One region of the Streptomyces sp. Ac-502 genome, then DNA from elsewhere that is predicted to be linked to it. Evidence: riboswitches for the same ligand, from Rfam matches in the RefSeq annotation. Region 1 holds a riboswitch; each other region holds the start of a gene.
What was found. Region 1 has a riboswitch for cobalamin ahead of ACEXOX_RS26170 (CbtB-domain containing protein). Riboswitches for the same ligand answer to the same signal wherever they lie in the genome.
Positions count from the first base shown of each region.

Region 2: linked by a shared signal. The riboswitch ahead of ACEXOX_RS16420 (HoxN/HupN/NixA family nickel/cobalt transporter) and the one ahead of ACEXOX_RS26170 (CbtB-domain containing protein) in region 1 are both predicted to bind cobalamin.
Region 3: linked by a shared signal. The riboswitch ahead of ACEXOX_RS13135 (cobalamin biosynthesis protein) and the one ahead of ACEXOX_RS26170 (CbtB-domain containing protein) in region 1 are both predicted to bind cobalamin.

Region 1 is NZ_JBHFFO010000001.1:5,765,841-5,773,643, reverse strand. Features, by position in the region: gene ACEXOX_RS26195 (DUF72 domain-containing protein) at 1-784, shown strand, start outside; gene ACEXOX_RS26190 (glycoside hydrolase family 25 protein) at 1,129-1,689, shown strand; partial or broken gene guaD (guanine deaminase) at 2,012-3,396, opposite strand; gene ACEXOX_RS26180 (CAP domain-containing protein) at 3,726-4,415, shown strand; gene ACEXOX_RS26175 (CbtA family protein) at 4,519-5,280, opposite strand; partial or broken gene ACEXOX_RS26170 (CbtB-domain containing protein) at 5,297-5,514, opposite strand; cobalamin riboswitch at 5,550-5,693, opposite strand; gene ACEXOX_RS26165 (histidine phosphatase family protein) at 5,802-6,398, shown strand; gene tsaD (tRNA (adenosine(37)-N6)-threonylcarbamoyltransferase complex transferase subunit TsaD) at 6,828-7,803, shown strand, end outside.
Region 2 is NZ_JBHFFO010000001.1:3,633,729-3,641,531, forward strand. Features, by position in the region: gene ACEXOX_RS16390 (alpha/beta fold hydrolase) at 1-650, shown strand, start outside; partial or broken gene ACEXOX_RS16395 (cytochrome P450) at 672-1,739, shown strand; partial or broken gene ACEXOX_RS16400 (L-tyrosine/L-tryptophan isonitrile synthase family protein) at 1,736-2,140, shown strand; gene ACEXOX_RS16405 (L-tyrosine/L-tryptophan isonitrile synthase family protein) at 2,245-2,769, shown strand; gene ACEXOX_RS16410 (ABC transporter ATP-binding protein) at 2,697-3,500, opposite strand; partial or broken gene ACEXOX_RS16415 (ABC transporter substrate-binding protein) at 3,486-4,277, opposite strand; cobalamin riboswitch at 4,512-4,725, shown strand; gene ACEXOX_RS16420 (HoxN/HupN/NixA family nickel/cobalt transporter) at 4,905-5,939, shown strand; gene ACEXOX_RS16425 (VOC family protein) at 6,099-6,599, opposite strand; gene ACEXOX_RS16430 (DoxX family protein) at 6,673-7,182, opposite strand; gene ACEXOX_RS16435 (hypothetical protein) at 7,508-7,741, opposite strand.
Region 3 is NZ_JBHFFO010000001.1:2,906,947-2,914,749, reverse strand. Features, by position in the region: gene ACEXOX_RS13155 (cobyrinate a,c-diamide synthase) at 1-481, opposite strand, end outside; gene cobO (cob(I)yrinic acid a,c-diamide adenosyltransferase) at 537-1,136, opposite strand; gene ACEXOX_RS13145 (putative cobaltochelatase) at 1,136-3,271, opposite strand; partial or broken gene ACEXOX_RS13140 (cobyric acid synthase) at 3,363-4,889, opposite strand; gene ACEXOX_RS13135 (cobalamin biosynthesis protein) at 4,921-5,982, opposite strand; cobalamin riboswitch at 6,113-6,263, opposite strand; gene ACEXOX_RS13130 (hypothetical protein) at 6,435-6,680, opposite strand; gene ACEXOX_RS13125 (anion permease) at 6,718-7,803, opposite strand, start outside.

The DNA.
Region 1 (7,803 bases):
GCGGTTTCCGGTGGTGGAGGTCGATGCGACGTATTACGCGTTGCCGAGTGAGCGCAACAGCGGGCTGTGGGCCGAGCGGACGCCGGAGGGTTTCCGGTTTGATGTGAAGGCGTTTTCGTTGCTCACCGGGCACCCGACGCGGCCGGCCGCGTTGCCCGTGGATCTGCGGTCCGCTTTCGTACGGCGCCGGGAGGGTGCCGATGCGGAGGACGGCGGGCTGCTGGACGAGGTGTGGCGGCGGTTCAGCGGAGCGGTGGAACCGCTGCGGGAGGCGGGGCGGCTCGGTACGTTGCTGTTTCAGTTTCCGCCGTGGTTCGCGCCGGGCGCCCGGGCGGAAGCGTTTCTCAGGCGGTGCCGGGAGCGGGCCGAAGGGTGGCCGGTCGCGGTGGAGTTCCGGCATCCGGAGTGGTGGCGGGACGGAAAGCGGCAGGCTTCCACGGCGGCGATGCTCAAGGAACTGGGCATGGCCACCGTCGCGGTGGACATGGTGCAGACACTGCCGGTGTCGATACCGCCGGTCACTCCTGTCACGGACGACCGGCTGGCGGTGGTGCGCTTTCACGGGCGTAATTCCGCGTGGGGAACCGGGAGCAAGGAGGAGCGGTTCCGGTACGCGTATACGGAGGCGGAGTTGGCGGAATGGGTGCCGCGTGTCCGGGGGATGGCGGAGCGGGCCGACCTGGTGCACGTGCTGTTCAACAACTGCTGCGCGGACGCGGCCGTACGGGCCGCGGAGTCGATGCGGGATCTGCTCGGCCTGCCCGAAGGGCGGAGTGAAGGGTGAAAGGTGAGGGGTGAAGTACGGGTGGGGGCGCACGTCAGTGCCACGGTGGCTCGGGGCCCTTGGGGGTGACGCGCGGGGAATATGGGGAATGTATGGGGGGAGGCGTGCTGAGGAGGGCGTGAAGAAGGAGCGGCATCGGGAGTGGGAGCGGGGCTGGGGGCGTTCGGGTTCGGCGTTCTGTAATGCCTTGGGGTTGGGTCTGACGCCCAGGTGACCTGGCGGCCCGATGGCCTGATGGCGCGCGACGTCCTGCGTTCTCGCTTTGTGGCGACGCTGCCTTCCGGGGTCCTCGCACGCTCTTCGGATCACTTCCCTTCACCCTTCCCACCACCGAGAGGCATCTCATGCTGCACGGCGTCGACATCTCCGCTCACCAGTCCTCCTACGACGCGTCCGGCCTGGACTTCGTCTTCATCAAGGCGACCGAGGGGCGTTCCTACGCCAGTCCGCACCGAGCGGATCAAGCCGCCAAGGCCCGGAAAGCGGGGTGTGTGGTCGGCTTCTATCACTTCCTGTGGCCCGGGAACATCGCCGCCCAGGCCCGGTACTTCGTCGAGAAATGCGGGGCGGAAAAGGGCGACGTGCTCGCCGCCGACTGGGAAACGACGAGTTCCGGCACGCACGCGAGCGGAGCGCAGAAGGACCAGTTCCTGCGGGAGGTGAAGAAATTGGCTCCGGGCCATCGCGTACTGCTGTACACCAACGTGTCCTTCTGGAAGGGGCACGACACCTCGTCGTACGCCGCGGACGGGCTGTGGATCGCCGACTACGTCAGCCCCGGAAAGCCGCGGATCAAGGGGAAATGGCTCTTCCACCAGCACACCGACCGGCCGCTGGACAAGAACGTCGCGCAGTTCGAGAACCGGGGCGCGCTGAAGAGGTGGGCCGCTGCCGGGGAGGAGTGAACGGGGAGGGGAGTGCCTGCCGGGGGGCGGGAGTACGGGGGCGCGGAACGCCCGGGAAGGAGGCGACGAGGAGGCCGTCGCCGCCGCCGAGGCCGGTGATCGGGCCCTGCGGCACCTCGCGTCGATGGACGACGAGCGGCGACGTGCCTGGCTGGGACGGTACTTCCGTTCCGTGGAGAGCTGCGACGCGCGGAAGGTTCCTCAGCTGTGACGCGGAAGCACGCGGAGACGACGCGCCCCCTCACTGCACCGCGTCCCGCTCGTACGCCAACCGGCCCCCTGTGTAGGTGGCCCGTACGGTGCGGTCGTCGCCGAGGATGCTGAGGGCGAAGAGCAGGTCCTCGATGTTTTCGGCGCGGGCGGTGCGGTCGGCCAGGAGGGGTGTGGCGCGCGGGTCGAGCACGGTGAAGTCGGCTTCCTGGCCCGGTGTCAGGGAGCCGATCGTGTCGGACAGGCCCAGGGCCTCCGCGCCGCCGCGGGTGGCGAGGTAGAACGCCTTGACGGCGTCGAGGGCGTGGTCGCGCAGTTTGGCGACCTGGTGGGCGTCGCGCATGGTCTGGAGGAGGGAGAAGCTGGTGCCGGCGCCGATGTCGGTGCCGAGGGCTACGGTGAGTGGGTGGTCTCCTTCCTTGGCTTCGCGGAGGGGAAGAGACCGCTGCCGAGGAAGAGGTTCGAGGACGGGCAGTGGGCCACGGCCGTGCCGGTGCGGGCGCAGTGGTCGCGTTCGGAGGGGGTGAGGTGGATGCCGTGGGCGAGGACGGTGCGGGGGCCGAGCAGGCCGTAGTGGTCGTAGACGTCCAGGTAGCCGTCGCGGTCGGGGAAGAGGGAGCGGACCCAGGGGATTTCATCGCGGTGTTCCGAGATGTGGGTGTGCAGGAGGGTGTCGGGATGGGCCGCGCGTAGGGCGCGGGCGGCTTCGAGCTGAGCGGGGGTGCTGGTGGGGGCGAAGCGAGGGGTGACGGCGTAGAGGTTGCGGCCCTTGCCGTGCCAGCGCCGGATCAGGTCGAGGGTTTCGTCGTAGGCACGCTGTGCGGTGTCGAGCAGGCTGTCGGGGGCGTTGCGGTCCATCAGGACCTTGCCGGCGGCGATGCGCAGGTCGCGCCGGGTGGCTTCTTCGAACAGGGCGTCGGCCGAGCCGGGGTGTACGGAGGCGAAGGCCAGGGCGGTCGTGGTGCCGTTGCGCAGCAGTTCGTCGCAGAAGGAGGAGGCGACGCGGCGGGCGTGGGTGCCGTCGGCGAAGCGTTCCTCGGTCACGTAGGTGTGGTCGAGCCAGTCGGGCAACTGGGCGCCGAAGCGGGCGACGGCCTCCTTCTGCACGTAGTGCGTGTGGGCGTCGACGAAGCCGGCGGTGATGAGGTGGCCCGGGTAGTGGACGGGTGCGGTGCCGGGCGGCAGCCGGTCGCGGAGGGCTGCGTACGGACCTGCGGCGGTGATGCGGCCGGCCTCGCAGATCAGCAGCCCGTCGGGGTCGTGGACGAGGGCTTCCGCGGGAGCGGCGGTACGGAAGGGGTCGGCCCGGAAGCGGACGAGGGGGCCGCGGACGGCGGAGACGGGGGTGGGGTTGGGGGTGGGAGTGGGGTTGGGAGAGGGGGCGGAGGTCGGAGTCGGAGCGGGGGTGGAGTCGCGGGTCGGAGTGGGGGTGGGGGTCGGAGTGGGGGCCGGGGTCGGAGTGGGGGCGGGGGCAGGTGTCGGCGTGCTGGTGGTCATGGGCGGGCGGGTACCCGTTTCGGGCGGGGATGGCTCTGGCGTACGTCAGCGGGGCGGGCGGGTACCCGTTTCGGGCCGGCATGGATCTGACGTACGTCAGCGGGGCGGGCGGCCCGTACAGCCGAACGGGTCGGGTATCGGCCGCGGACGACAGACGCGGGGGCGGGGACGGCAAGACTGTCACCGGGCCGGCTGCCGGGTACGGCGCCGGCCGGGCGACGACCGGTCGCCACAGCCGATGACTGTCGAGGAACTGGGGCCGAATGGGCGGGAGTACGGGTGGACGTCAGCGCGGGAGTACGGGCCGGCGTTCGGGCAGGAGTACGGACGTGACCGCGGGCCGGGGCGCGGCGGCGGGGCCTCGCGTGCGCCGGGGGCGCGGAGCGGACCGGCGGACGGCGCGGTACGCGGTACGGGCGGTGGTGGCGGTACTGGCCCTGGCGGGCCTGACGGTGGGCGGGGCCGCCGCCGCGAAGCCTCCGGGCGGGCGATCGGGGCTGCCGGAAGCCGCGTACACCGCCCTTTCGTCATACGAGACGCTGCTGACCCACCCGGCCCTGTCGCCCTACGCGGCCCCGGACTCACGGGCTCTGCGGGCCCCGGGCACCGCCCGCGCCCCCGGTAACGCCGCGACGACCAGGGCGGCCGTCGTCCGGCTGGTCAACCGGGAGCGGGCGAAGGCCGGCTGCCGTCCCGTGAGGACGCACCGTACGGTCACCAAGGCCGCTCAGCGGCACAGCGACCACATGGCCCGCGAGGGCTCGCTCTCGCACCGGGAACGCGGCGGCTCCGGCCCCGGCAGCCGGCTCTCGGCCGTCGGGTACGACTGGCGCCGCGCGGGCGAGAACATCGCGCGCGGCCAGCAGGGGGCCGCGGAGGTGGTGCGGGCGTGGGCGCGCAGTCCGGAGCACCAGGTGGTGCTGGCGGACTGCGCGTTCCGGCACGCGGGGGTGGGGATCAACAGCGGCACGGACGACCGCGGCCCGTGGTGGACGCTGCTGCTGGCCCGCCCTGCCTGAGGGGCGGTGTCGGCACTCCGGCCGGCTGTACGCCGCCTGACAAGGCATACGGTTCCGGACCGCGGCGGATGTCCGCGCTCCGGAACCGCAGTGTCGACCCGGCTCAGCGCGCCGACGGCACAGGACCCCCGTCCGCCCCGCGCGGAGCGGCGCCCGCCCGTACCCCGGTGGCCCGCTCGGCCAGTTCGCCGAAGAGCAGGCCGAAGGCGGTCCACAGGGCGAGCTGGACGCCGAGTGCGGAGAGGCGGAACTTCCAGAGCAGCAGGGCCGGGAAGTCGGCGGGGAGTTCGTTGACGGCCGGGAGGAACGCGTAGGCGAGGCCGACGGCCGCGGCGAAGGCTGCCAGGGCGGCGACCGTCGCGTACCAGGTGCCCAGGCGGGGTGCGAGCCGCTTGCCGAGGAGGACGGCGGCGACGGCCAGCAGCACGCTGAGGGCGATCATGAGGAAGTACAGCGCGGTGCGGGTGCCGATGGAGTCGGGGTCTCCGACGGACGGCGGGTTGGCCGGGTACTTCAGGAACGGTACGAGGTAGACCGCGCCGAAGGCGGCCCCGGAGAGCAGCAGGGCGGTGGCGCGGGGGCCGAAGCGGCCGACGCGCCCGAGGGCGAAGCAGTAGGCCAGGGCGGCGATCCCGCCCAGCGCGACGCCGTACACCAGGACGCCGGTGGCCAGGCCCGCGGTGGACTGCACCGCGCGGCTGACGACCTCGGCCTCGTGTTCGTGGGCGTGCGCGTCCTCGAAGGCGATGGCGGCGTCGACCTGCGGTTTGCCCAGCAGGTAGGCGACGAGCAGGGCGAGCAGGCCGGCGGCGAGGCCGGCCAGCATGCCGCGCACCAGGAGGGACCTGACGGTGGCGGAGTTCATGTGCGAAGGCCCCCGGTCAGTGGCAGGGGAAGCCGAGCAGATGGCGTCCGTCGTGGACCCACTCGTGCACGCCGGTGCCGGAGAGCAGCGCGGTGGCGCCCTGTTCGGCGCCGACGAAGTAGAGCAGGACGAGCATGAGGACGCCGCCGAAGACCGCCCACGGCAGGACCGTCCGGACGGGGAGGGGGCGGGCGCGGCGTGGCCGGTGGCCGGCGGCGCGACGGAATGGGCCATGTCGGGAACCTCCTGGGGGAACTCGCGTCCCGGTCGGGGAGCCGTGACGACAGGACGGGTCTGGCTCGCCCGTCGGCCCCGTACGGGACCGGTGCGGGTTCACAGTGGCGCGACCGCGCCGGAATTCCACCGGCTTCCGTCATGTCATCGTCAATATCATCGGGAACGTACCGCGTGGCGGCGACGGGGAGAAGGGCCCGCGGGCGGGCGTGCGGGTGCACGGCGGTGGTCGCGCGCCCCGCTGTTCCCTGGTGCGCCATCAGATTTCCGCGTCGAAAGAGGTGCGCATGACAACTCGGGTGATGTTGGTCTCACCGTCCTTCGACGACGCCCTGGGCGCGGTGCGCTTCCCGGCCGGCGAATCCCTGACACCGGGCGGGCTGCGCCGCGCCCGCGCCGCCCGCCCCGCTGCCGCCGCCCTGCCCGCCGACCGGGCCCTGACCTCCCCTTCCGCGCGCTGCCGGGAGACGGCCGAGGCGCTCGGCCTGCGGGCGGAGCCGGACCCGGGCGCGGCGGGCCGGGCGATGGGCCGCTGGCGGGGGCTGGCCCTGGAGGACGTGCTGGCCGCCGAGCCCGCGGCAGTCACGGCCTGGCTGTCCGACGCGGACAGCGCGCCGCACGGCGGCGAGACGCTGGCGCAGTTGCTCGGACGGGTGGCGGACTGGCTGGCGGGCCTCGCGGCGGAGGGCGGCCGGATCGTGGCCGTAGTGGAGCCGGACGTCGTACGTGCGTCCGTGGTGTGCGCCCTGGGGGCCCCGCCCTCGTCCTTCTGGCGGGTGGACGTACCGCCGCTGACCGTGACGGCGCTGAGCGGGCGGGACGGCCGGTGGAACGTGCGGGTGGCGGGGGAACTCGACGGGTTGGCGGCTCCTGGGGCGCCGTGACCGCCGGCGCGGACTGTCCTGCGGACCTTCCCGGGGGGCGCACCGGCCCCTCCCGGGGGGCACCGGCCCGTCCCGCGACACTTCCCGGGCTGCACCGGACCGTCCCACGGCCCCTCCCTGGCGGCACGGGACCGCCCCACTGCCCCTCCCAGGCGGCACCGGCCCGCCCACGGCCCCCATCCGGCCTGTCCGCAGCCTCGCCCGGCCCGCCCGCGGCCCCCGCCCGGGCCGGTTCGGGCCGCCGTATCCTGGTCGGAGACGGGTTGTTGCACATCGCTTGCAACAAGGCGGCTCGCGTGCGGCGAGGCGCCTCTCGTGCAGCAGGGCGGCTCGCGTGCGGCAAGACGCCTCACGTGCGGCAAGGCGGCGACGAGGCCGGGTACGAAACGGGTACGAAGGAGCGGTGCGGTGGCATCTCCAGGCTCTCCAGTGGTGCTGGGGATCGAGTCCTCCTGCGACGAGACCGGGGCGGGCCTGGTCCGCGACGGCAAGCTGCTCGGGCACGCGGTGGCGTCCAGCATGGACGAGCACGCGCGCTACGGCGGCGTCGTGCCGGAGATCGCGGCCCGCGCCCATGTGCACTCCCTCGCCCCCGTCGTGCACCGCGCGCTCGACGACGCGGGCCTGACCATGGCCGACATCGGCGCGGTGGCCGTGACCACCGGCCCCGGCCTGTCGGGCGCCCTCCAGGTCGGTCTGGCCGGTGCCAAGGGCCTGGCGTACGGGCTGGGCGTGCCGCTGTACGGGGTGCACCACCTCGCCGGGCACGTCGCCGCCGACACCCTGGAGCACGGCCCGCTGCCCGACCCCTGCATGGTGCTCATCGTCTCCGGCGGGCACACTTCCCTCCTCCTCGTACGGGACCTGGCGCGCGACCCGATCGTGCACCTCGGCGACACCCTCGACGACGCCGCCGGGGAGTGCTTCGACAAGGTCGCGCGGGTCTTCGGCCTGCCGTACCCGGGCGGCCCCGCGATCGACCGGGCCGCGCGCGAGGGCGACCCGAAGGCCGTCGCGTTCCCGCGGCCGCTTACCGGGCCGCGTGACGACCCGTACGGCTTCTCCTTCTCCGGCCTCAAGACGGCCGCCGCGCGCTGGGCCGAACGGCACGCCGACGGCGAACTGCCTGTCGCGGACGGCGCGGCCTCCCTCCAGGAGGCGGTCGCCGACGTCCTGACCCGCAAGGCCGTCGCGGCCTGCAAGGAGCACGGCGTGGGCACCCTGGTGGTGGTGGGCGGCGTCGCCGCCAACTCGCGCGTCCGGTCCCTCGCCGAGGAGCGCTGCCAGAAGGCGGGCATCACGCTGCGCGTGCCGCCCCTGCGGCTGTGCACGGACAACGGCGCGATGATCGCCGCCGTCGGCGACCTGCTCGTACGGGCGGGCGCCGGACCGGCTCCGCTGGACC
Region 2 (7,803 bases), 2.1 Mb from region 1:
GCCACGGCCTGTCCTCCACCGTCGACGGCGACTACGCCAACCACGAGGACCTGCGCGCCCTCCTCGACCACCTCGGCATAGCGCGCGCCATCCTCGTCGGCCTCTCGCACGGCGCCCGCATCGCCCTGGACATGGCGCTCACCCACCCGGACCGCGTCTTCGCGCTGGCCCTGGCCTCCCCCGGGGTGAGCGGCCGGGCCTTCACCGACCCGTTCATCCTGGAGCACATCAAGGAGCAGGTGGCCGCCGTCACCGACGAGGAGGACGGCACGGAGCGCTACATCGAACACTTCCTGCGCATGTGGGTGGACGGCCCGCACCGCGCCCCCGACGCCGTGGACCCCGTCCTGCGCGAGCGGATGCGGGCCTCGGCGGACGCCAACGTGGTCGTGCACGCGGGCGGCATGGGCGCCGGGGTGCCGATCGAAGTCGGCGCGTACGAGCGGCTGGCGGAGATCCGTGTACCGACCCTGGTCCTGGACGGCGACCTGGACAGCTCCGACATCTCCGCCAACGCCCACGCCATCACCCTCGCCGTGCCGGGCGCCCAGCGGATACGGATCCCGGGCGCGGCCCACATGGTGAACCTGGAGAACACCGGTCACTTTGACCACGCCCTGCACTCGTTCCTCTCGGGTCTTCCGTACTGAGTCCGTTCTGCCCCAACCCGGAGGGATCCGCCCCGGCACACCGCCCTGCGACGGCTGATCACCGACGCCTTCGCGCCCCGGCGCGTCGCGGAACTCCGCCCGCGCTTCGAGGCCCTGGCCGACGCGTTGCTGGACGAGCTGCCGCCGTCCGGGCGTCCGGGACGCGGCGGCACCGTCGGTCTCGTCGCGTCGTTCGCCGCCCGTTTCCCCTTGCTCGTACTCTCCGAGGTCATCGGCCTGCCGGAAGAGTTCACCCGGCGCTTCGACCGGGACTGGGGCAAGGTCGTCCAGCCCGTCGGCCCGGCGGATCCCGGCCGCCCGGCCTACGAGGCGAGACTGCGCGGCCTACAGGAGTTCATCGCGGTCCTGGTACGCCACAAGCGGCGGGAACACGGGACCGACCTGCTCTCCCGTCTCGTCACCGCCCGCGACGAAGGCGCGCTGGACGACGCCGAACTGGACTCCATGATCTTCCAACTCCTCGTCGCCGGACAGGGACCCGTCACCCACCAGATCACGACCGCCCTGATCGCCCTCCTGCGCCACCCGCACCACCTCACGGCGCTCCGCGACGACCCCGCGCTCCTCCCCCGCGCCGTCGAGGAACTGCTCCGGTACGACAGTGCCTTCGAGCTGACGACCTGGCGTTTCCTCGCCGCGGACGCGGACGTGTCCGGCACCCGGATTCCGGCCGGCGACTCCGTGATCGTCTCGCTGTGCGCCGCCAACCGCGACCCCGCCCGCTTCCCCGCCCCCGACACCCTGGACCTCGACCGGTCCCCCAACCCCCACCTCGCCTTCGGCCACGGCATCCATTTCTGCCCGGGCGCCACCCTGGCCCGTACCGAACTGCACATCGCCCTGGAGACGCTGCTCCGCCGCCTGCCGGGACTCCGTCTGGCCGTACCGGACAGTGAGCTGAAGTGGATACCGGCGGTGCTCGCACGGGGAGTCGGCGAGCTACCGGTGGCGTACGGCGCGTCCTCCACCGGACGGCCCGCGGCGGAGAGTTCCCCGGCGCCAAGCTCGGGTGCTCGTCGCAGCTGCCCCTTCGGCGCCCCGGCCTTCACCTCCGAAGAGGCCCGATGAACAGCACAACGGCCGCCATCCTCACCGCCCTCCTCCCCCACTGCCGCACCCCGGAGGAGACGACAGCCGGAGGCGGAGCGACCGCCCTCACCCCCCGCCCACTTCCCGTACCAACTGCTCCGGCTGGAAGCCCTGGCGGCAGCCCGCCGCCCGATCCGCTTCCCCTCCCCGGCTTCCCCTGCAAGCCCCCCAACCCCGCCAAGGACGTCGGCCGGCTCCCCGACGAGGGTGAACGCCTCGCCCTGCGCTCCCTCGACCGGCTGTGCGCCCGGATCGGGGAGCTGTACGCGCCCGGCGCGCGGCTCGTCATCTGCTCCGACGGGCACCTCTTCAGCGACCTGATCGGCGTCCCGGACCCGCACGTCGACGCGTACAACGACGCGCTGCGCGCCATGATCCGTACGGTCGGACTGTCCCACCTCACCACCTTCGATCTGCGGGACGTTTACGGGGACCGGACCTGCGACGCCAAACGCGCGGAGATGCGCCGCCGGCTGCGCCCTCCCTGGACTCCCCGCACGCCGAGACCCGGGACCCGGCCGCCCACGGTGGTGAAACGCTTCGCCTCTACCGGGGCATCACTCGCTTCCTGTTCGAGGGCACCACCGGCTTCGAGGGCACCCGCTCCGCCCTGCAACGCGCCTGCCGCACCCGCGCCTACGGAGTCGTCCAGCGCAGCCGCGCCTGGGGCGAGCTGATCGCCGAGCACCATCCGGACGCCCTACGACTGTCCATCCATCCGCAGCCGTCCGGCACGGCGAAGTTCGGCATCCGGCTGCTCGACGCTCCCGACGTGTGGATGACGCCGTGGCACGCGTGCGTGCTGCGCGACGCGGACGGCGGCGTACGGCTGATGCGCGCGGCGGACGCGGCGCGGCGCGGGCAGCTCGTCCACCGGGACGGCCGCCCGAGCCATTACGTACAGGACGTGTACGAGACCGGGCGGCCGGCACCGGCTCAGCTCCCCGGCCCCGCAATTGCACCTGTACCTGTACCTGCGTCCGCCCCCGCACCCGCGCCCGCACGCTGATCGACGGCGATCAGCGGATCCCCCGTCAGCGGGTGGTCGACCACCGCCGCCCGCACCCCGAACACCTCGGCCAGCAGCTCCGGCGTCAGCACCTCGCGCGGCGTGCCGGACGCCACCACCGTCCCCGCGGAGAGCACGTGGAGCCGGTCGCAGACCGAGGCCGCCGCGTTCAGGTCGTGCAGGGAGACGAGCGTCGTACAGGCCCGGCCGCGCAGCAGGTTCAGCAGCTCGACCTGGTGCCGTACGTCCAGGTGGTTCGTCGGTTCGTCCAGGACGAGGACGTCCGGCGCCTGGGCGAAGGCGCGGGCGAGCAGGGCCCGCTGCCGCTCCCCGCCGGAGAGCGCCGAGAACCGCCGCCCGCCGTGCTCCGCCAGCCCCACGTCGGCCAGAGCGCGGGCCACCGTCTCCCGGTCGGCCCGGTCGTCGCCCGCGAACGCCCGCTTGTACGGGGGACGGCCCATCGCCACCACCTCGTGGACGGTGAATTCGAAGTCTCCGCCGCGTTCCTGGGGCAGGGCGCCGATGTGCCGGGCGGTGCGCGACGGCGGCATGGCCCGGATGTCCTCCCCGGCGAGCAGCACCCGGCCCGCTTCGGGGGTCAGGTGCCGGTAGACCGTACGCAGCACCGTGGACTTGCCGCTGCCGTTCGGGCCGACCACGCCCGCGATCTCGCCGGGCGCGGCCATCAGACGCACTCCGGCCACCACGCACCGGCCGTCCTCCCACGACACCGGCTTGAAATCGCTCGCACAGTCCGCGAAGACGTTCCGCGCCCCGGCTTCGGTCAGCACGGCATGGGCCACCTGCCGGTTGCAGACCGCGATGGGCTGTTTCGTCCCCGCGTCGAAATCGAAGAAGAAGTACGACGGCCGCCTCGCCGCAGGCACGTCCGCGATGGCCTCACGTACCGAGGAAACCTTCTTCTCCATCTCCTCCACCAGCTGCACCGCACGCTGTGAGGCGCCCGTGACCAGCCCGAGCCGCCGAATGTCACCTTCCACCGCGGACAGGTCCCGCTGCGGCACCTTCTTGCGCGGCGCACACGCCGTGGAAGCCAGGTAGATGTGCTTGATGCCCGCCGCGGCGAATTCCTCCTCGCTCGGACCGGTCGCCGCGCCGCCCATGTTGCCCATGGACGCGAACGTGTCGACATAGACGTCGGCTCCGAAACCGAGCAGCTTCTCCTTCGGAATCACCGTCTTGCCCAGCACCGGGACGCGCTGTGCCCGGGCGTCCAGTTCAGGCGGCAACTTCCCCTTTCCCGGCGGGAATCCGGTACCGACGACGCGGTCGCCCGCTCCCAGCCTGAGCAGCATTTCCAGGCTCGCCGCATTGCTGGTGACGATTTTCCGCGGCGCCTCGGAGAACGTCGTCCGCCGCCCGTCGCAATCGGTGACCGTGACGGGAAAGCCACCCGCTCCGTCGCCCTGGCCGTCCGCGGCCCCCGCTGCCGTACGCCCGCCGTCGCTGCCGCAGCCGGTGGCCAGCGCGGCCACCGCCAGCACCACCGCCGCCGTGGCCGCCACCGCCGCGACCGACCGGCCTTGCCGCACCGACCGGCCTCTCGGCGACCGGCTTCCGGCCACCGGCTCCACCAGATTCATCCGAGGGCGCATACGTCCGCTCTCCCTGCCTCTCGACCACCCGACGGCCCGCGCACACGGGCCCGGGACCAGGTAGTCGAGCGGACGGTGCCCCGGGTTCCCGCCGCATTGATCCGATGACCACACCGCCGCCGGGCGTTACAGTGTCCGGGCCGTGGTGTCGGGAAGACCGGTGAAGACCGTCAGGTCCAGACCGGAGCGGCCCTCGCCACTGTGATCGGGAAGTTCCCGCCCCTTTCCGTACCCGCCCCGCGCCCGTACGGAGCCACTGGCCGCAGCCCGCGACCGGGAAGGCAGGGGCGGGCGCGCACACCCGTCAGCCAGGAGACCGGCCACGGCATCTCACGAACTGATCCACGAGGTGCTGGAGCGTGACCACCGGATGTCCCTGTCCGCCGATTCCCCTACCCCGTACCCGCCTTCTCCCTCTTCCCCTCTTCTCCTTCCCCTTCTTCGCCCTCCCCGATCTCTTCCGCGCCGTTGCCCGGGTTCCGCTGGCGGCGGCAGGACACTGTCCGGACCGCGGGGCTGATGGCGGTCATCGCCGCCCTGCACGTCGTCGCGTTCGGTGTGCTCTTCCTGCTGGTCGTGCCGCAGCACTACACCGTGGGCTCGCAGGTCTTCGGGGTCGGTCTCGGTGTCACCGCGTACACCCTCGGCATGCGGCACGCCTTCGACGCCGACCACATCGCCGCCATCGACAACACCACCCGCAAACTCATGGCCGACGGCAAGCGCCCGGTCTCGGTGGGCTTCTGGTTCGCGCTCGGGCACTCCAGCGTGGTCGTCGCCATGGCGGCGCTGGTCGCGGGCGGCGCGCAGCTGGCCGGCACCCTGCTCGACGACGGATCGAGCACCCACCAGGTGCTCGGCACCATGGGCACCACGGTCTCCGGCAGCTTCCTCTACCTCATCGCCGCGCTCAACCTCGTCGCGCTGGCGGGCATCTGGCGGGTGTTCCGGGCGATGCGGCAGGGCCGGTACGACGAGTCGGAGCTGGAGCAGCACCTCGACTCCCGCGGCTTCATGAACCGCGTACTGGGCCGCTTCACCCGCTCCATCACCCGACCCGGCCAGATGTACCCGCTCGGCCTGCTCTTCGGCCTCGGCTTCGACACCGCGACCGAGGTGACACTGATGGTGATGGCGGGCAGCGGCGCGGCGGCCGGTCTGCCCTGGTACGCGATCCTGGTACTGCCGCTGCTGTTCGCGGCGGGGATGAGCCTGTTCGACACGCTGGACGGTACGTTCATGAACTTCGCGTACCAGTGGGCGTTCTCGAACCCGGTGCGCAAGGTCTACTACAACCTCACGATCACCGGTCTGTCGATCGCCGTGGCCTTCTTCATCGGGACCATCGAACTGGTCACCGTCCTGCACGAGAAACTGCACCTGACGGACGGCGTGACCGGCTGGATCTCGTCGATCGACCTGGACAACGTGGGCTTCATCATCGTCGGGCTGTTCGTGGTGGTCTGGGCGGCGGCGCTGGCGTACTGGCGGCTGGCCGGGGTGGAGAAGCGCTGGTCGGCGCGGGCCACGGAGGCGGCCCGGGAGCCCGCCTGACCCACCGGGCCGGGCGCTGCGGGTGCCTGCCCCGGGCAGCGTGGGCGGGGGACGGGCGCCGTGGGCGGGGGCCGGGCGCCGCGCCCGCCCCCCGGGCGCCGAACCGGTGTCGGCTACCGCCCCAGCCCTCAGGTCACCGACCTGACCACCGCGCCCGCCTCAGGTCGCCAGACCGGCCGCCGCGCCCGTCTTCAGATCGCGGCCCCAGCGCGCCAGCTCGGCTTCGAGGTCGAGCGGGCGCAGCCGGTCCGGCTCGTCCGGGCCCGGCCATTCCGTACGGGGCACCCGCCACATGACCTCGAACTCGTTGCCGTCCGGATCCTTGGCGTACAGCGACTTGGACACCAGGTGATCGGTGGCGCCGACCAGCGCGCCCCGCCCCGCCAAGTGCGCCGCCACGTCCGCCAGCTCCCCGAGGGTGCCGACCTCCCAGGCCAGGTGGTACAGCCCCACCCGGCCGTGCTCGGGACCGGGTGCCCCGGCGCCGACCGCGAACAGCCCGAGATCGTGATCGTTGGCGGTCCCCTCGGCACTGAGGAACGCGGCCCTCCCCGGTATCTCGGTGTCCACCCGGAACCCCAGCGCCTCCGTGTAGAAGGCCACGGCGCGCGCCACGTCCCGTACGTAGAGCACCGCGTGATTCAGCCGCCGCACTGCCACGTCAATCCCTCACCTTTCCGCTTCTCTCCGGACACACATCACTTCACCAGGCCCCGCGCGCTTCCCACAGGCGTCAGTCGCGCACCAGCAGCATCACGAACGCCACGACCACGCCGAACACCAGAGCCGCCACCCCGTACGCAAGCCGGTGGTTACGCAGGACCGGGAGCAGCCGGTCGACCGCGTACCGGCCGGACCCGGTCAGCGCCAGGGCTCCCGCGCCCGCCGTGAGCAGCAGCTCGTACTCGACGCCCTCGGGCGCGAAGAAGCCGCCGCCCCACTTCACGGCCAGCGCGTTCACCATCGTCCCGACGACCGCCGCGCCCGCCAGCGGCGTCAGCAGCCCGAGGACGAGCCCGAGGCCGCCCAGCGTCTCGCTGAGGCCGGCCACCACGGCCATGGCCTTGCCGGCCGGGTAGCCACTGGCCGTGAAGAACTGCCCGGTCCCGTCCAGCCCCGGCCCGCCGAACCAGCCGAACAGCTTCTGCGCGCCGTGCGCGGCCATGATCAGACCGACCGCGAGCCGCAACAGCAGCAGACCGACGTCGTACGCGTGCGGGGTCGCGGCGTGACGGTCGTCGATGCTGCTGCCGTAGTCACGGAGGGGGCTACGGAGGGGGCTGAGGGGGAGGTCATGCGAGCGCTCATTTCTGTCTGGTCTGTCCGGGCCGACGGGCACTGCGTGAGGGCCGGGTCGCCCCCAACGGAAGTACTTGAAACTTCAAGTCACACTCCGACGATACACATCACTTGAAAGCCGAACAACAGCGCCGCGCCCACACCCTCACTCTTCGGACACCACCCCACACAAGGCGTAACCCTTACCTCCCCCCCCCAAAGCCCCCCACCCACACCCCAAAACTCCCCTGCACCCACTCCCACCGTTCCCACCCCACTCCACCTCCTCCCTATATCTCCCCCTCCCCGCCCCTCCACGTGTCCTTGTCCCCACCACGCCACTCGACGAGCCCCGGAGCATCCAGATCGATGTCCTCGGCATCCGGCGCCAGCCCCGCGTGCCGCAGGAATTCGGCGACATCACCACGCCCGTGCGCCAGCCCGACGATCTGCCCATGGACGGTGACCCGCCGCCCACCGGACGAGGAAGGCGGATGGACGATCACCGGCGGATGCTCAACCATGCTCTCAGCGTGCACCGAGACCGACCACCACGCATGTCGACCACACCCCGACACAGCGCCAC
Region 3 (7,803 bases), 2.9 Mb from region 1:
CGTGCCGGTCCGAGCCGACCTTGTTCAGGATCACCCCGGCCAGCCGCACCCCGGGGTCCCAGGACGCGAAGCCGTGCACCAGCGCCGCCACCGAACGGGACTGCGCCGAGGCGTCCACGACCAGCACCACCGGGGCCCGCAGCAGCTTGGCGACCTGCGCGGTGGAGGCCAGTTCGCCGAGGCCGGAGGCGCCGTCGTACAGCCCCATCACGCCCTCGATCACCGCCAGGTCGGCGCCGGCCGACCCGTGCAGGAACAGCGGCGGCACCTGGTCGGGGCCGCACAGGTACGCGTCCAGGTTGCGGCCCGGCCGGCCCGTCGCCAGGGCGTGGTAGCCCGGGTCGATGTAGTCCGGCCCGACCTTGTGCGCGGAGACCGTGAGCCCGGCCTCGGTGAAGGCCGCCATCAGGCCGGTGGCGACGGTCGTCTTGCCGCTGCCCGAGGCGGGCGCGGCGATGACGAGCCGGGGGATCGTACTCACGGTCTGACTGCTCCTGGTCCTGCCGTCGGCGTCGCTGAGGTGTCCGGCCGCGCCGTCACCACTCGATGCCCCGCTGGCCCTTCTGGCCCGCGTCCATCGGGTGCTTGACCTTGGTCATCTCGGTCACCAGGTCCGCGAAGTCGCACAGCTCCTGCGGCGCGTTGCGCCCGGTGATCACGACGTGCTGGTGGCCCGGCCGGTCGCGCAGGACGGAGACGACCTCGGCGGGGTCCACCCAGCCCCAGTGCATCGGGTAGGCGAACTCGTCGAGCACGTACAGCTTGTACGTCTCGGCGGCCAGGTCGCGCTTGACCTGCTCCCAGCCCTCGCGGGCCGCCTCCTCGTTGCTGAACTGGGAGTCGCGCTGGACCCACGACCAGCCCTCGCCCATCTTGTGCCAGGCGACCGTGCCGCCCTCGCCGGTCTCGCCGAGCACCCGCAGCGCGCGCTCCTCGCCCACCTTCCACTTCGCCGACTTCACGAACTGGAACACCCCGACCGGCCAGCCCTGGTTCCAGGCCCGCAGCGCCAGCCCGAAGGCGGCGGTGGACTTGCCCTTGCCGGGGCCGGTGTGGACGAGGACCAGCGGGCGGTTGCGGCGCTGGCGGGTGGTGAGTCCGTCGTCCGGGACGACGGACGGCTGTCCCTGAGGCATCAGGCGGCCTTCCGAGTGGTGTGGTGGTTGCCCTGTCCGCGGACGTCGCGGACGAGCGCGGAGACACTGTCCGCGCGCAGTTCGTCGAGGGTGACGGCGGTGCCCTGGAGGTCGCGGGCCAGTTCGCCCGCCAGTCCGAGCCGTACCGGCCCGGCCTCGCAGTCGACGACCACCGAGGCGACGCCCTCGGCGCCGAGCAGCCGTGCGGCGCGCGAGGTGCGCACCAGCGGCTCGGGGCCGCCGGTGGCCCGCCCGTCGGTGACGACGACCAGCAGCGGCCGCCGCGAGGCGTCCCGCAGCCGTTCCACCCGCAGCACCTCGTGGGCCTTGAGCAGGCCCGCGGACAGCGGTGTCCGGCCGCCGGTGGGCAGCGACTCCAGCCGGGCCGCGCCCGCCTCCACCGACGAGGTGGGCGGCAGCGCCAGTTCGGCGTCCGCACCGCGGAAAGTGATCATGCCGATCTTGTCGCGCCGCTGGTAGGCGTCGAGCAGCAGCGAGAGCACGGCGCCCTTGACCGCGCTCATCCGCTTGCGCGCCGCCATCGAGCCGGACGCGTCCACGACGAAGAGCACGAGGTTGCCCTCCCGGCCCTCGCGCACCGCCTCGCGCAGATCGTCCCGGCGCACGACCAGACCCGGGCCGCGGCGGCCGCGCGCCACCTGGTGCGGCGCGGCGGCCTGCACGGTCGCGGCCAGGTGCAGCTTGGTCAGGGTGCCCTGCGGGCGCCGCGCGCCGGTGGTCCGGCCGTGCGCCGTACGGGCGCGGGAGCGGCGGCCGTCCGCGCCCTCGCCGAGCCCCGGGACGTCGAGTCGCCGGGTACGGAAGGGCTCGCCCGCGCCGACGGCGGCCGTCTCGCCGACCTCGCCCGGGGTGTTGTCCCTGTCGCCCTCGGACTGTGCCTTCGGGTCGGCCGGAGCCGGGTCCGCCTCCGGGGCCTGCTGCTGCTCGGGCAGTTGCGGCTGGTCGTGCGCCTGCGGCTGGTCGTGCGGGGCCTGGGCGTCCTCGCCCTGCGGGCCGTCCGTGCCGCCGTCACCGTCCTGCGGCGGCTGTCCGCCGCCGGGCCCGTCGGGGCCGCCGTCGGGGCCGCCGTCCGGGTCGGGTTCCGGGTCGTCGTCCTCGTCGGCGGCGAACTCCTCCAGCGTCTGGTCGAGCTTGTCCTCGTCCAGGCCGGGGGCGTCGAACGGGTTGCGGCGGCGCCGGTGGGGGAGCGCCAGCAGGGCGGCCTGCCGTACGTCCTCCTCGCGGACGTCCGTACGGCCCGCCCAGGCGGACAGCGCGCAGGCGGTACGTGCCATCACGATGTCGGCGCGCATGCCGTCCACCTCGAACGCCGCGCACACCGCGGCGATCTGCCGCAGCACCGCGTCCCCGAGGACCACGTCCGGCAGCAGCGCCCGCGCGGCGGCGATCCGCTCCCGCAGCTCGCCCTCCTCGACGGCCCAGCGCGCGGCGAAGCCCTCCGCATCCGCGTCGTAGGCCAGGCGGCGCCGTACGACCTCCACCCGCTGGTCCGGCTCGCGGGACGCGGCGACCTCCACGGTCAGCCCGAAGCGGTCCAGCAACTGCGGCCGCAGCTCGCCCTCTTCGGGGTTCATGGTGCCGACGAGCAGGAAGCGCGCGGCGTGCCGTACGGAGACGCCCTCGCGCTCCACGTACGAGGCGCCCATGGCGGCGGCGTCCAGCAGCAGGTCCACGAGGTGGTCGTGGAGGAGGTTGACCTCGTCGACGTACAGGATGCCGCGGTGCGCGTCCGCCAGCAGGCCCGGCTCGAACGCCTTCACGCCCTCCGACAGGGCCCGCTCGATGTCCAGTGCGCCGACGAGACGGTCCTCGGAGGCGCCGACGGGGAGTTCGACCATACGGGCCGGGCGGTCCTCGGCGCCGGCCGCCTCGTGCGGGCCGTCCGGGCAGGCCGGGTCCGGCGCGGCCGGGTCGCAGGAGAAGCGGCAGCCGGTGACGACCGGGACGTCCGGCATCAGCGCCGTCAGGCCCCGTACGATCGTCGACTTCGCGGTGCCCTTCTCGCCGCGGACGAGCACCCCGCCGATGGCCGGCGAGATGGCGTTGAGCAGCAGGCTCAGCCGCATGTCGGACATGCCGACGACCGCGGTGAACGGGTAAGGGACCGATGCCATTAAGGAGTACCCCTTCGAGGGACGTGCGATGTGCGGGCGCGGCAGAGGCCGCGCCGGGTGCGGCCGGGGTGCGGGGTGGCGGCGGTATCGGCGGCGCCCCCGGTGGTACGAACGGCAGTCCCGCCGGTACGCCGTCCTCGATGAGCCGCAGCAGCGCCTCCGTGTCCGCGTGCTCCTCGATGAGATCGCCGAGCCGGTCGAGCTGTTCCTCGCGCAGCGCGGCGAAGCTGGTGTCCGGCGCCGGGACGAACGCGCGGCCCGCGTCGGCGGCCACCCGGCGCAGGAACGCCCGCCGGAAGCCGTCGCTCTCCAGGGAGCCGTGCCAGTGGGTGCCCCAGACCGCGCCGGACCGGCAGCCCGCCAGGAAGGGCTCACCGCCGTCGATCTCCGCCACGCCATGGTGGATCTCGTACCCCTCGACCGGCTCGCCCAGTGCCTCGCCGGACGGCCGGGCCAGGGTCTTGTCCGCCGCGAACCGGACGCGGACGGGCAGCAGGCCCAGCCCGTCCACCGTCCCGGCCCTCGATTCGACCTCGTCCTCGATCCGTTCGCCCAGCATCTGGAAGCCGCCGCAGATGCCGAGCACCGGGCGCCCTTCCGCGGCCCGCCGCCGCACCGCGTCCGCGATGCCGCGCTCGCGCAGCCACTGGAGCGCGCGGACGGTGCCGCGGGTGCCGGGCAGGACGACGAGGTCGGCGTCGGCCAGTTCCTCGGGGCGGTCCACGAACCGCACCACGACGCCCGGTTCGGCGGCGAGCGCGTCCACGTCCGTGAAGTTCGACATCAGCGGTACGGCGGCCACCGCGACCCGCAGCACGTCGGCGCCGTGCGGCGGCGCGACGACGCTCTCGCGGACCGCGCCGCGCAGCGACACCCGGAGGCCGTCCTCCTCGTCGATGCCGAGGCCGTGCGCGAACGGCAGCACCCCGAGGGTGGGCCGCCCGGTCAGCTCCTTCAGCATGTCCAGGCCCGGCTCCAGCAGCGTCACATCGCCGCGGAACTTGTTGACGAGGTAGCCCGCGACCAGCGCCTGGTCCTCCGGGGACAGCAGCGCCGTGGTGCCGAAGAACGAGGCGAACACCCCGCCCCGGTCGATGTCGCCGACCACCACGGCCGGGATACGGGCGGCGCGCGCGATGCCCATGTTCACGATGTCGGTACGCCGCAGGTTGATCTCGGCCGGGCTGCCCGCGCCCTCGCAGATCACCGCGTCGTGTGTACGGCGCAGCTCCTGGAGGCAGTCCGTGACCGTACCGAGCAACTGCTCCTGCCGGCCCGCGTGGTAGCCGCGCGCGCTCAGCTCGCCCACCGGCTTGCCCATCAGCACGACCTGGCTGCTGCGGTCACTGCCCGGCTTCAGCAGCACCGGATTCATCAGCGCGCTCGGCTCGACGCGCGCCGCCGCGGCCTGCATGGCCTGCGCCCGCCCGATCTCCGCGCCCTCGCGCGTCACGAACGAGTTCAGCGACATGTTCTGCGCCTTGAAGGGCGCCACCTTGACGCCCTTGCGGGCCAGCCAGCGGCAGATGCCCGCCGTCACCACACTCTTGCCCGCGTCGGACGTGGTGCCCGCCACCAGCAGCCCGCCGCCGAGCGGCGCTTGACCCGGTCCGTTCACGTGGCACTCCTCGCCGTCCGCACTTCGCTGCTCACTTGGCCCTCCCGGCGGTGCGGGATCGTCGTACCGATCCGGCTGCACGGGATCGCTGCGCCGGTCCGGCCGTACGGGATCGCTGTACTGCCCCGGCCGTACGGGACCGTCGTACCGCCCCCGCCGCCAGCCGGCCCGCGACCGTGGCCGCCAGGGCCAGCACGCTCACCCGGCGCGACAGGGTCACGGCCCGCTCGATGTCCGGCACCGCGACCGGCCGGCCCGCGTCGCCGTTGAGCACCGGCCGGTGCTCGACCCGGCCGCCGTACGCCAGGGTGCCGCCCAGCCGTACGCCCAGCGCGCCCGCGAAAGCGGCCTCCACCGGGCCCGCGTTGGGGCTCGGGTGGGACGGACCGTCCTGCCGCCAGGCGCGCAGCGCGCCCCGCCGGTCCGGCCCGGCCAGCACCGCCAACGCGGCGGTCAGCCGGGAGCCGGGGTAACCGGCCACGTCGTCGAGGCGGGCCGAAGCCCAGCCGAAGCGGCGGTGGCGCGGCGACTTGTGCCCCACCATCGCGTCCAGCGTGTTCACGGCCCGGAAGGCCAGCAGCCCCGGCACACCGGCGACCGCGCCCCAGACCAGGGCGCCGACCACCGCGTCCGAGGTGTTCTCGGCGACGGACTCGACCACCGCGCGCGCCATCTGCTGCCCGTCCAGGGCCTGCGGGTCGCGCCCGCACAGATGCGGCAGCCGCTCGCGCGCCACGTCCAGGTCGCCCGCCGCGAGCGCGCCGCCGACGGCCCGCGCCTCGCGGCCCAGCGAGGTGCCGCCCAGGACGGCCCAGGTGGCGGCGGCGGTCAGCGCGACGGAGGCGGGGAAGGCGGCGGGGGAGCGGCGTACGGCGCGGTCGAGCAGCGCGGCACCGGCGGCGGTACCGCCCGCGAGCAGCGCGGTGTGCAGGGCGCCGGTCCCGCGGTGGTCGCGCCACAGACGGTGTTCCACGGCGGCCGCGGCCCGCCCGAAAGCGGCCACGGGGTGGCCGCGCCGGGGGTCGCCCACGACCAGGTCGCCGAGGAAACCGAGGGCCGCGCCGCACGCGTAGCCGGCGTGTTCGGCACGCATCGGATCAGACCGCCGTCGCGCCTCGGAGGGATGGCGTGGGGGTACGTCCAGCAGATTGCGCACTGCGGCCGGGCATGGCGGTAGGTCCTCACTCAGGGTCCGCGCCCTGGCTCGACGGGTACGGCGACAAGAGTCTCCTGGCTCCCCGGATCGGCGCTTCCCCCGGCCTTCCAGTCCGTACGGGAACCTGCGTCGCGGGACGCGGACCGTGGCCCTTGGTGGAGGGGCGCTCCCCGGTGACAGTGGCGGGACCGCGCCGGATTCTCACCGGACTTCCTCATCTGTCGCCGATTGGCTCCGGCAGTCCACCACGCTCCGCCAAGCCCGTCAACTCACGCTTGACCTGCGGTGCGGGGTGGTGGCGCTGCCTGTGTCCCAGAACACAGACGTCCGGTGGCCGTGGCGGGGACGCCGCGGCCACCGGACGCGGTGGTGCCGTGTCGTGCCGCGGCTCAGGCGGCGACGATCAGGTAGATCCCGTACGCCACGGCCGCGGCGCACAGCGCGAAGCAGGCGTACGCCCCGGCCCGCGCCGCCCCGCCGGAGCCGGCGGGCCCGCCGGCGGTCACCGGCGCGCCCTCCTGCCGCGGCTTACGGGACGTGCCGACGATGCCGAGGGTGAACAGGCCCACGATCCCGACCGTCACGAACAGCGTGACGCCGAAGACCTGGCCGAGAGCTGCCCAGTCGATGCTCATTGCGTTCTCGTTCCTTCGTGGGAGCCGTGCGGCCGGGTCAGCCGGCGGCCGAGCCGGCCTTGGCACGGCGCCCGGCGCGCTTCTCGTGCGGGTGGGCGGCCACCGGGGCGGCGATCACCGGGGCGGCACCGACCGGGTCCGCGATCCGGGCCCCGGCCACGGCGGGGGCCGGGATGGCGGCCGCGCCCGCCGCGACCGGGCCCGCGGGAGGCGGGGAGACGGCCTGCAAGGCGGCGGTGACGACACCGGCGGGCTCGGCGGCCGGGCCCTCGTTGACGTTGGTGTGGTCCACCGGCTTGCGCCGGGAGGCCACCCAGATCGCGCCGCAGACGGCGAGCGCCAGCACGGCGACGGTCGCGATGCCCCAGTCGCCCTGGTCCGCCAGGAGCGCGGCGCCCGCGGCGACCAGACCGGCGGCCGGCAGCGTCAGACCCCAGGCGGCGGCCATCCGGCCCGCCGTGGACCAGTGCACCACGCCGCCCTTGCGGCCCAGGCCGGAGCCCATGACCGCACCGGAGCAGACCTGGGTGGTGGAGAGCGCGAAGCCGAGGTGGGAGGAGGCCAGGATGGTGGCCGCGGCGCCGGTCTGGGCGGCGAAGCCCTGCGGCGGCTGGATGTCGGTGATGCCCTTGCCCATCGTGCGGATGATCCGCCAGCCGCCCAGGTACGTGCCGAGCGCGATGGCCAGACCGGCCGAGGCGATGACCCACAGCGGCGGGTCGGCGTGCGGGGCGACCACACCGCCGGTGATCAGCGCGAGGGTGATCACACCCATCGTCTTCTGGGCGTCGTTGGTGCCGTGCGCGAGGGAGACCAGGGCGGCTGAGGCGATCTGCCCGGCGCGGTAGCCCTTGGCGGTGTCCTCCTCGGCGCGGTCGCGGGCCAGCCGGTAGGTCAGCCGGGTCGCGGCCGTCGCGGCCAGACCGGCCACGATCGGAGCGGCGACGGCCGGGATGAGGACCTTCATGACCACCGCGCCGCCGTGCACGCCGCTCGGGCCGACGGCCACCAGGGTCGCGCCGATCAGACCGCCGAAGAGGGCGTGCGAGGAGCTGGAGGGGAGCCCGGCCAGCCAGGTGACCAGGTTCCAGACGATGGCGCCGACCAGCCCGGCGAAGATCAC